DNA from 3 places in the Synergistes jonesii genome. Region 3 is predicted to be linked to each of the others. Evidence: riboswitches for the same ligand, from Rfam matches in the RefSeq annotation. Region 3 holds a riboswitch; each other region holds the start of a gene.
What was found. Region 3 has a riboswitch for cobalamin ahead of EH55_RS12365 (sirohydrochlorin cobaltochelatase). Riboswitches for the same ligand answer to the same signal wherever they lie in the genome.
Positions count from the first base shown of each region.

Region 1: another riboswitch for cobalamin. It lies ahead of EH55_RS10250 (methylmalonyl-CoA mutase family protein); the one in region 3 lies ahead of EH55_RS12365 (sirohydrochlorin cobaltochelatase).
Region 2: another riboswitch for cobalamin. It lies ahead of EH55_RS10265 (TonB-dependent receptor plug domain-containing protein); the one in region 3 lies ahead of EH55_RS12365 (sirohydrochlorin cobaltochelatase).

Region 1 covers NZ_JMKI01000038.1:36,529-39,736, reverse strand. Annotated here, with positions in the region: gene EH55_RS10250 (methylmalonyl-CoA mutase family protein) at 1-1,534, opposite strand, end outside; cobalamin riboswitch at 1,654-1,851, opposite strand; gene EH55_RS10240 (gamma-glutamyltransferase family protein) at 1,890-3,208, opposite strand, start outside.
Region 2 covers NZ_JMKI01000038.1:42,742-45,949, forward strand. Annotated here, with positions in the region: gene meaB (methylmalonyl Co-A mutase-associated GTPase MeaB) at 1-1,024, shown strand, start outside; cobalamin riboswitch at 1,359-1,543, shown strand; gene EH55_RS10265 (TonB-dependent receptor plug domain-containing protein) at 1,643-3,208, shown strand, end outside.
Region 3 covers NZ_JMKI01000054.1:3,959-7,166, reverse strand. Annotated here, with positions in the region: gene EH55_RS12370 (FecCD family ABC transporter permease) at 1-488, opposite strand, end outside; gene EH55_RS12365 (sirohydrochlorin cobaltochelatase) at 491-1,381, opposite strand; cobalamin riboswitch at 1,539-1,752, opposite strand; gene EH55_RS12360 (ornithine cyclodeaminase family protein) at 1,961-3,010, opposite strand.

The DNA.
Region 1 (3,208 bases), on a different contig from region 3:
CGGCCATCTCGCGGAACTCCGCTACGGCCTTAGACCTTTCTTCGTAGAGGGCCTCCCCTCTCGGCGAAGAAATTTCCAGGGGTTTCTCCAGCGTGTTCGGATACATATTCGTACCGACCGCGCGGTCCTTGCGGGTCGCGAGATTTTTCATGCGCTCCTTCAGAGTTTTTTCTATATCCTCCTGCACGCCGCCCGCTTTGAGCGCGCTGTACATGCCGCCGTAGCTCTCGACCTTCTGTATCACGGAGAGTATAGCGTTCGCGCACTGAGAGGTGAGGCGCTCGATGTACCACGAACCGCCGGAGGGGTCTATCGGCTGAAGCATGTCGAACTCCGTCTGGAGCATTATCTGAATGTTTCTCGCTACGCGTTGCGAAATCTCGCCTCCTGGGCGCACGGCGTCGTCGAAGCAGGTCACCTGCATCGCGTCGACTCCGCCGACCGCGCCGGAAAACGCCTGCGTCGTCGAGCGCAGGATGTTGACGTAGGGGTCGTAGACTGTCGGCGTAAAGCGCGAAGTGCGGGCGAAGATGTCGATCTTTCCGTACTTTTCCACGTCGACGCCGAACGCTTCGATTACCTGCGCCCATACCGTCCTCGCAGCGCGCAGGCGCGCTACCTCCATGAAGAAGTTCGTGCCGAGCGAGAAGCTGAATTTTATCTGCGGAATGCTCTTTTCGGGCTCTATGCCGCGGAGCTGCATCGCTCTGATGTAAGCTATAGCCGCGCTCATCGCGTAGCCCGTCTCCTGCGTCGCCGAAGCGCCGCCGTTGTGGTAAGCGTCGCCGCGAACGAGCAGCGTCTTCAGCTGAGGAGCGTTCTTCTCCGTCCATTTGGCCGCAAGGGCCATTTCGTCGTAGAGCTCGTCGATCGGCAGCGGCAGAGCGCCGTTCTCGGCAAGCTCCCCGAGCGGGTCTGCGCCGATGCAGCCGGCCGCCCTTTTAAACCTTTCTCTCTCTCCGTGCGCGCGCGAGCGCGCCGCAGTAAGCGCGAGCAGCGGGACCGCCGAGGCTCCGGCGTATATTTGCAGCGGAGTCTTCGTGAAGTCGAGTCCGTCGAGCATTTCGTCGGCGTCTTTCAGCGTCGAGAGCGAAAGCCCGCGGTAATCTCCTTTGAAGAGATCCTTATCTGGGTCGAGCCCGAGCCTCGTACATTTGTCGAGCTCAAAACTCAGCACGGTAGCGCCCTTCTTGAGCTCGTGCTTCACCGCTTCGTTGGCTTCGCGCGGCAGAACGTTCGCCGAGCCCTGAGCTATCTCCCAGGGAGACGCCATATAGCCCTCGCTCTTTGTGCCGCGCAGAAACGGCGCCTCGCCCGGCAGGCCGTCGACTCCCGGCAGCTTTTCGAGATCGTCGCGCGTGTAGATCGGCTCCAGCGTGATGCCTTCGTAGGTGCGGGTGTACATGCGTTTTTCGAAAGGCGCGCCCTTAAGGGCCGTTACCGCTTCGCCCTGCCATTCCTCCTTGCTGGGCGGCGCGAACTCTTCGAAAGAGACCGGCGGGAATCCGCTCGTCTTCACCTCTGTTTCGTTCATCCGAATGCTTCCCTTCCCTAAAAGTTGCGCGGGCATAAAAAAAGACCGCCCGCGGGCGGTCTTAACAGTTGCTGCGATCAAGTTGCTGCAAACGCACTGAGCAACCCCCGCCCGCGCAGGAATTGCCGCAACTTTGTGCAGAATGGTATCCTGGCTTGCCGTTCATCCTCCATCGCGCCTTCCCGAAAATTCCAGTGGCATAATGCGATCTCGTCGCGGCTTACAGTGGCGGGGCCGTTCAGGATTTTCACCCGATTCCCGTTTTCTGCAGCAATATTTTTATTTATGTTAATCATACGCTAAGTTGCGCCATTTCGTCAACAATTTATTTCGGCGCAAAACATTTTGCGAAATTTCAAAAAACTGCGACGTATCCGTCGGCCCTCGGCTCGGTCGCTCCGGCGAGCGCGCCGCCCTCGCTGCGGATTATCGCCTGACCGCGGCCGTACGACGTACCGTCGGCGTCGACCCTGACCTCGTGCCCCATATCGGCAAGCTCCTTGAGTATATGGTTGGGCACGCCCTGTTCGAGCGCGACTTTTTTCCCCGAGAGCCACTGGAAGCGCGGAGCGTCGAGGGCTTCCTGGGGGTTCAGCGCGAAGTCCGTCATGTTAGCGATCAGCTGCACGTGTCCCTGCGGCTGCATGAACGCCCCCATCACACCGAAGGGGCCGACGGCGCGGCCACCCTTTGTTATGAAGCCTGGGATTATCGTGTGATAGGGCTTTTTGCGCGGCGCGATGCAGTTCGGGTGCTCGGCGTCTAAAGAAAAATTATTCCCGCGACCGTGCAGCGCGATGCCGGTACCGGGGACGCAGAGCCCCGAGCCGAAGCCGATGTAGTTGCTTTGAATCATGGAGACCATATTGCCCTCTCCATCCGCCGTCGCGAGGTAGACCGTGCCGCCGGACGCGCCGCCTTTGGATGTGAAGAGCCCGGCTCTCTTCTCGTCGACGCGCGCCGCCTGACGCGCAGCGAATTCCTCTGAGAGCATCTCCGATACTTTTTTGCGCATGAAGCTGCTGTCCGCGACCTCGGCGAGAGATTCCGCGAAGGCGAGCTTGAGCGCCTCTATCTGCAGATGATAGCTCCGCGTGCAGTCGCGCTCTCCGAGCCGCAGCCTTTTCAAAACGTTCAGCGCCATAAGCGCCGTGATCCCCTGCCCGTTTGGCGGCATCTCCCAGACGTCGCAGCCGTTGTAATTCACCGATATCGGTTCGACCCATTCCGGCGCGTAGGCGGCGAGGTCGTCGGCGCGGAGGGCGCCGCCGCTCTCCCGTGAAAATTTGTCTATCCTCTCGGCGAGCTCTCCGCGGTAAAACGCTTCGGCGTCCGTCGCGGCTATTTTTTCGAGCGTCCGCGCCTGATCGCGGCAGCGCCATATCTCTCCGGCCTTCGGAGCCTCGCCGTCGTTAGTGAAGGCCTCGAATAGATGAGAAAATTTTTCCCCGCGCAGCTCTTTCTTCATAAGGGCGATGCGCCTCTTCCACAGCAGCGCCGCGGTCGGAGAGACGGGAAAACCGTTTTCCGCGCATTCTATCGCGGGCTCTATCGTCTCCGTCAGCGGCAGCCTGCCAAACTTCGCCGAGAGCGCCGCCCAGGCGGCCGGCGCGCCCGGCACCGTCACGGTATCCCATCCGTAGAGCGGCATGCTGCCGCCGTATCGCGCGCGAA
Region 2 (3,208 bases), on a different contig from region 3:
TCAGGCGCTCCCTTTGCGGAGCGCGCTCACTGCGGAGGATTACGCGAACGGGATAATCGCCGGAGACCGCGTCACGCTTTCGCGCGCGATCACGGTAATCGAGAGCAACGCGCCGAAGCACTTTGAATTGGGACAGGAAATCATCCAGAGGATACTGCCCTACAGCGGCGGGGCGATGCGCGTAGGGGTGACGGGCGTACCGGGCGCAGGGAAAAGCACTTTCATTGAAGCGTTCGGGACGTATCTGACGAAAAACGGGCACAAAGTCGCTGTGCTCGCGGTAGACCCTTCGAGCTCGCTTACAAGGGGCAGCATACTCGGAGACAAGACGCGCATGGAGAACCTTGCGCGGCAGAAAAACGCTTTTATCAGACCCTCTCCCTCCGGCGGTTCGCTGGGCGGCGTCACGAGAAAAAGCCGCGAAACGATGCTGCTCTGCGAAGCTGCCGGCTACGACACGATACTTGTGGAAACGGTGGGGGTCGGGCAAAGCGAAACGATGGTGCGCCAGATGGTCGATTACTTTCTCGTCATCGTCATCACAGGCGCCGGCGACGAGCTTCAGGGCATAAAAAAGGGAATAATCGAGCTGGCTGACAGCATACTCGTCAACAAAGCCGACGGCGACAACAAAATGAAGGCCCTGATGGCGCGCGCCGATTACGAGCAGATACTCCACTATCTGCGCCAGCCTACCGAAGGCTGGAAGACGAAGGCATACACCTGTTCGTCGATCACCGGCGAAGGTATACCGGAGATGTGGAGCGTAATAGAAGATTTCCGTGAGAACGTCACGAAGTCGGGAATCTTCATAAAGCGGCGCAAAGAACAAACAATCGAATGGGTCCGCGCGATGGCCGGCGAATATCTTCAAAACAGGATAGCCCGCTGCGCGGAGCTCACAAAATGCAGGGAAGAGATAGAAAGGAGAGTGATCGAGGGGGCAATTACTCCGACGTCTGCGGCCAAAGCGCTGACGGCGTCAATGGAAAGGCTGCTCTTCACAAACGCACGCGAAACATAACGGACTGAAAAACCACACACACTGTCAAATCCAAGGCGGCGCGCGTCGGTCCGCACAACCGGCGCGCCGCGGCCGAGGAAAAGCTTATAAGGTTTTATTATTTTTTATTTTTGCGGCACAACGGCGGCCGAAGCACAATTCCTGCGCGGAAGGCCGCGGTAGAACAAGCTATCTTGGCGGGATAGCGCAGTATCCCGCCTTCTTGGATAGAGCCGTCTCTCCTTAAGCGCTCCGCCGGCTTCGTCAGCCGGCGGAGCGCTTCCATTTCATAAACGTCCCGCTCCTTCCCCCGGCTTGCATCAGCGGCGTCGCGCCATTTGACAAATAACGGGGGCAATGATATTTTTTATACTGTAAAAGTTGAATATTTTCTGCGGAGTATGGGAATCCGGTCAAAAGCCGGAACGGCCCCTGCCGCCGTGATCGGGACGAAAGCGCATAATGCCATTGCATACAGCGAGAAGGCGCGCGATTAGGATGAACGTAAGTCGGAAAACCTGCTGCGGAGAACTTGGCTTTAGCGCGCAGGAGGTGCGGGGCAGCGGCTGACCGTGAGAACGATACGCGGGAGACGATGCGAAATCCTCCCGCGTATATTTATTCACGGAGGTCGTTCTCTTGCGACACAAAGCGCGCGTCATTTCATTTTTCATCGCCTTATCGCTTATCTGCACGGCTCCGCCTTACGCCGGCGAGGGCGCGGCTGAAGAGATTCAGCTGCCGGAGGAAGAGGTGACGGCGGCGGCGGAAGAAGACGCATCTCTCTTATCCCCCGGCACTGTCTCCGTGGTCAGGCCCGAAGAGATGGAGGGCGAGCACAAAAACCTGCCGGAGCTGTTGAAAGAAGTTCCCGGCCTTCACGTCGTCGAGAGCAAGGGGCGCGGCGCCTACACTGTCGCGTCGGTGCGCGGCAGCACCGCCGCCGAGGTCTCCGTCTTCGTCGACGGGGTCCTGATGAATTTAGGCGGGGAATCTGCAGTAGACCTCTCGGCGATTCCCACGGCGAACGTCGAGAGGATAGAAATCTATCGCGGCTATGTCCCGGCGCGCTTCGCCGGAGCGTCGATGGGCGGCGTGATAAACATCATAACGAAGACGCCCGACAAGGCCGGCGGAGCCCTCTCACTGGGCGCGGGCTCCTACGGCAAATTCAATACGAGCCTCTCCTACGCTATGCCGCTCGGCGGCGGCTCTTTCTTTATCGGGGCGAATTACGAGCGCTCGGACGGCGACTTCGAATACACGAACGACAACAATACCCCCTACACGCCGGAGGATGATTACAGGGCGAAGCGCCAGAACAACGGCTATAAAAATTCCGACGTCCTGCTCAAATGGAAAAACGACGACTGGTCGGCGCGCTTCGGCTGGAAGCGCAGCGACCGCGACCTTCCGTACGCCGCGCCCGGCGCGGACAGGGACGACAGCCCACAGGGCGCGCAGCTCGACACGAAACAGACCGACTTCTCGATCTCGCGCCGTTTCAAAAGCGGCGCCGTCGACTGGGGGATAAAGGCCGAATATCTGCATCAGAATAAAAAGTACGACGACGAGGAGAACGTCCTTGGAGGCTGGGGCGAGCAGCACAACGAGTACGCGACGGACAGGTATGGATTTGCGATAGACGGCGCGTGGCGGCTCGGAGAAAACCACCTCGTCGAATTCTTAGCAGATTATTCAAAAGAAAAGCTGAGGGCGGAGGGAGACATCGTCACGACCTTCGGCGGGACTTCCGATTTCCGCAGAGAGGCGGCCGACGTGCAGCTGCAGGACACTATAAGCCTCAGCAAAGACGGCACTCTGACCTTCACGCCCATCGTACGCTGGAACATGTGGGGCGGCGACGGCGAATTTTCCTTCGGCGCGGCCCTCTCCAAGGAGCTGCCGCGCGGCTGGACGATCAGGGCCTCGGGCGGCAGCTACAACAGGGCCCCCAACCTCTACGAGCTCTACGGCGACGGCGCCTTCGTCAGACCGAACGAAAATCTCGGCTGGGAGGACGGCAGCCAGTGGGACCTCGGCGTATCTTGGAAGGGAAAGCTCGCGGGCGCCGACGCCTCCGCTTCGCTGACCTACTTCGGACGCCGTTCGAACGACCTCATCGAATTCGTCATGACGAGCCCGCGCTACGGGCAGTACATAAACATAGGCAAGGCCCGCGTTAACGGCATAGAGTTCGAGGGG
Region 3 (3,208 bases):
CCGGCGAGAACGATGCTGGACGCGCCTCCTCCGCTGCGCGCGGCTATGAGGCTGACGAGCCACAGCGAGGACATCGCGCCTAAAAAAGCCATCGGCACCACCGCATACGAGTCGAGAAAAAAGCCGAGCGCGCCTCCGAACGCCGCACCCGCCGCAATCCCGAGCGTATAGGGCTCTGCGAGCGCGTTAGTAAGCAACCCCTGGAGCACCGCTCCGGACGCGGCGAGAAGCCCGCCGCAGCCGACGGCGGCAAAAAAGCGGGGCAGCCGGATGCTCCTTACGACAAGAGCCTCCGGCGACGCGCCCATGCTTTCGTCCAAAAAGGGATTCAACAGCGCCGCGACGCGGGCGGCCGGTATGTCCCATTCGCCCGCGCCGAGCCTCCAAAGCGCGGAGATAAAGAGCAGCAGGCAGAGCAGCGCCGCCAACCGCAGGCGCTTGCCGCTGAGTTTTCCCCTGTGCCTCGAAAGCTCTTCGGCGTCGGTCATTTTTATTTCATCATATCCTTTATCTTTGCTACGAAGAGCTTCGCTATCCCTTCATCCTCCCCGAGCCCGACCAAGTGTGCCTTGATATCCTTGTAGCCGGCACCCTTCAGCTGGTTGTACCATGACTCGGGGTCATCCCTGCCGGCGAGGTCGTTGTTAGCGTGATCGCCCGCAACGATCATGAGAGGCGAAATAACGAGCGACTTTACGGCTGTGTTGTGTTTGAGGCGCGCGACGACGTCTTCGATCATCGGCGCCGCTTCTACTGTGCCGAGCGTGAAGCGCCCGGGGGCCTTCTTATCGAGCGAGAGCTGAAGCTGGCTGTACATGGCGTTTGCCGCGTGATGCGGCGTGCCGTGCCCCATAAGGACGATCTCCGTCCCGGCGTTCGCGAGATCCTTCGCGAAGCGCTTTACAAGGATATCGGCCATCGCGTCGCAGTCGTCGGCTGACGAGAGATAGGGGCGCGCGAGCTTCAGCTCCCTGAATTCGTACTTTCCCTTTATCGCCGCGAAGCCGTTAACCACGCCCGAAATGTCGTCGTACTCTTCCCCGGGTATGATATGCGTCGGCATCACGTATACGTGGGTGAAACCTTCGTCGTTCATCTGAGCGAGGGCCGACGTCGGCGTCGGGATATTGACCTTCTGCTCCTTGGCTATCTTATTACGGATGATGTTCGACGTATAGGCGAGGCGCACCTCCGTCCCCGGGAAGGCCGCCTTAGCGGAATTGACGAGGTTGTCGATCGCCTTTCTCGCATCCGGCATCGAGGTGCCGAAGGCGACGATCAGGACGCCCTTTTTGTCCGGCTTGTCCTTCGGCGCGCCGGCGTAGGCGACGCCTGACATTACGAGTGTAAACGTTACGAGCGCTATTACAAATGATTTCACGATTCTTTACCGTCCTTTCAAAACCTATCCGGAAAAAGTTCCGGAGCCCATAAAAAAAGACCCGGAAGCGATCCCCCGTGTCCTTACCGTGTCTGCCGGCAGCAGGCCCATAAACTCCGAGCCTGCTGTGAAGACGTTCGCCCGCGCAAACGGATCCCCCCTTGAGCTCTCACAGGCAGGTTTCCTGGCTTCCCTTCATCCTAATCGCGAGCCTTCCCGGAAAAATCCAGTGGCATCCTTTCGCTTTCGTCCGAGCTACAGTGGCGGGGCCGCACCGGCATAGAAAATACGCACCGGTTTCCCTTCCCCTGAGAGACAATATTTTATTGTTTCCGTAATTATAGCAGAATGCCGCCGACATAACATATAATTCAGCGGCTTTCAGCGGTTTTCTCAAGTATTTTTCGGCCAGCGCCGCGCAAAAGGAACTCCCGGCTTAGCCTGGAGTTTTATTCAGGCAAACAGATATCAGGCGGCGCGCGGCCGCCTGATAACAAATAGGCGTACACGACAACTGGGCCGACCCACCCATGCCGGACGCGCCGCTCAAAAAAATCCGGCCCTTAAAAGACACCCGCGCTACAGCTTCATCTTCGTGCCGATTCCCATTTCGAGGGCGCGCGAAAGAATCGCTTGACCCATTGCTATGTCGTTCGTGGAAATTCCTATGTTGCTGCAGACTATCAATTCGCCGCGCTTCGCGCGCCCCTCCTTCAGTCCGGCAAGCATCTCGCCCGTCTCGCAGAAAATTTTCGGCAGCCCGTCGGGGAAGTAGCCCATTTCATTGAAGAGCTCGTGCTCGTCGGAGCTGTCGACGATATACTTGTCCGCCTCAAGCGCGATCGACGGTTCCCAGAAAGTGTTGAGGTCGCACGGCAGAATCGTCTGCCCCTTCCGTACCCATTCCTTTTTCGCGATAGCCATCGGCTTGCGCACGATGAACGTCGCAGAGCTCAGCACCTCACAGCTCTTGACGGCCTCCTCAACGCTCTTCGCCTTGACTATCGGCACGCCGACCTCGCCGCGCACCTGCGCCATCAGCCGGTCCATGCACTCCGGATATTTGTCGTAGATATATATGCGCTCAAGCTTCTTCAGCGTCTTCGCGACGAAGCGGACGTGCCCGACACCCTGCACGCCGCAGCCGAACATGCCGAAGGTCTTTGCATCCGGATGCAGCGCGGCGGCCGCGAGCGCCGTGACGGCCGGGGTCCTCATCGCGGTCAGCCACGTACAGTCCATAACGGCGACCGGCACGCCCGTCATCACGTCGTTCATTATCTGCAGCCCCGTAGTCTGCGGCAGCTCATATTCTCGCGGGTTGCGTGGGAAGCACTCTATCCATTTCATACCGCAGGCCGTTTTGCCGGGGACGTAGGCCGGCATCGCATGGAAAAATACGTCCTCGAAGGGATGTATTCCTATCTTTGCCGGCATCTCGTACTCTTTCTTCCCGTGCGCTGTCATCGCGTCCTTCACTATAGCGAGCGTTTCCTCGACGCTCGGCCCCGCCTTGATGCATTCAGATCTTGTTAACCAAAGTATCTCCTTCCCAAGGTCGAGCTTTGTCTTCAGATAAGCGTGCTCCTTCTTAAACGCCTTCAGCTGTGCTTCATTCGCGGTGTACATGCCCAAGCCCCCTGTCCGTTCCGCTTCTGTTCTAAGCCCAAAAAACTATAATTGAAATATTTATTTTAAAAACCCTATACTTCAATTATTATATTAACATTCAAGCGAATGTTCAAGTATATTTTAACATTATAATCTGTTACAGTATATATTTATACTCTTATATACACTATTTTATAGTGCGCCGCGCCGGAAGAG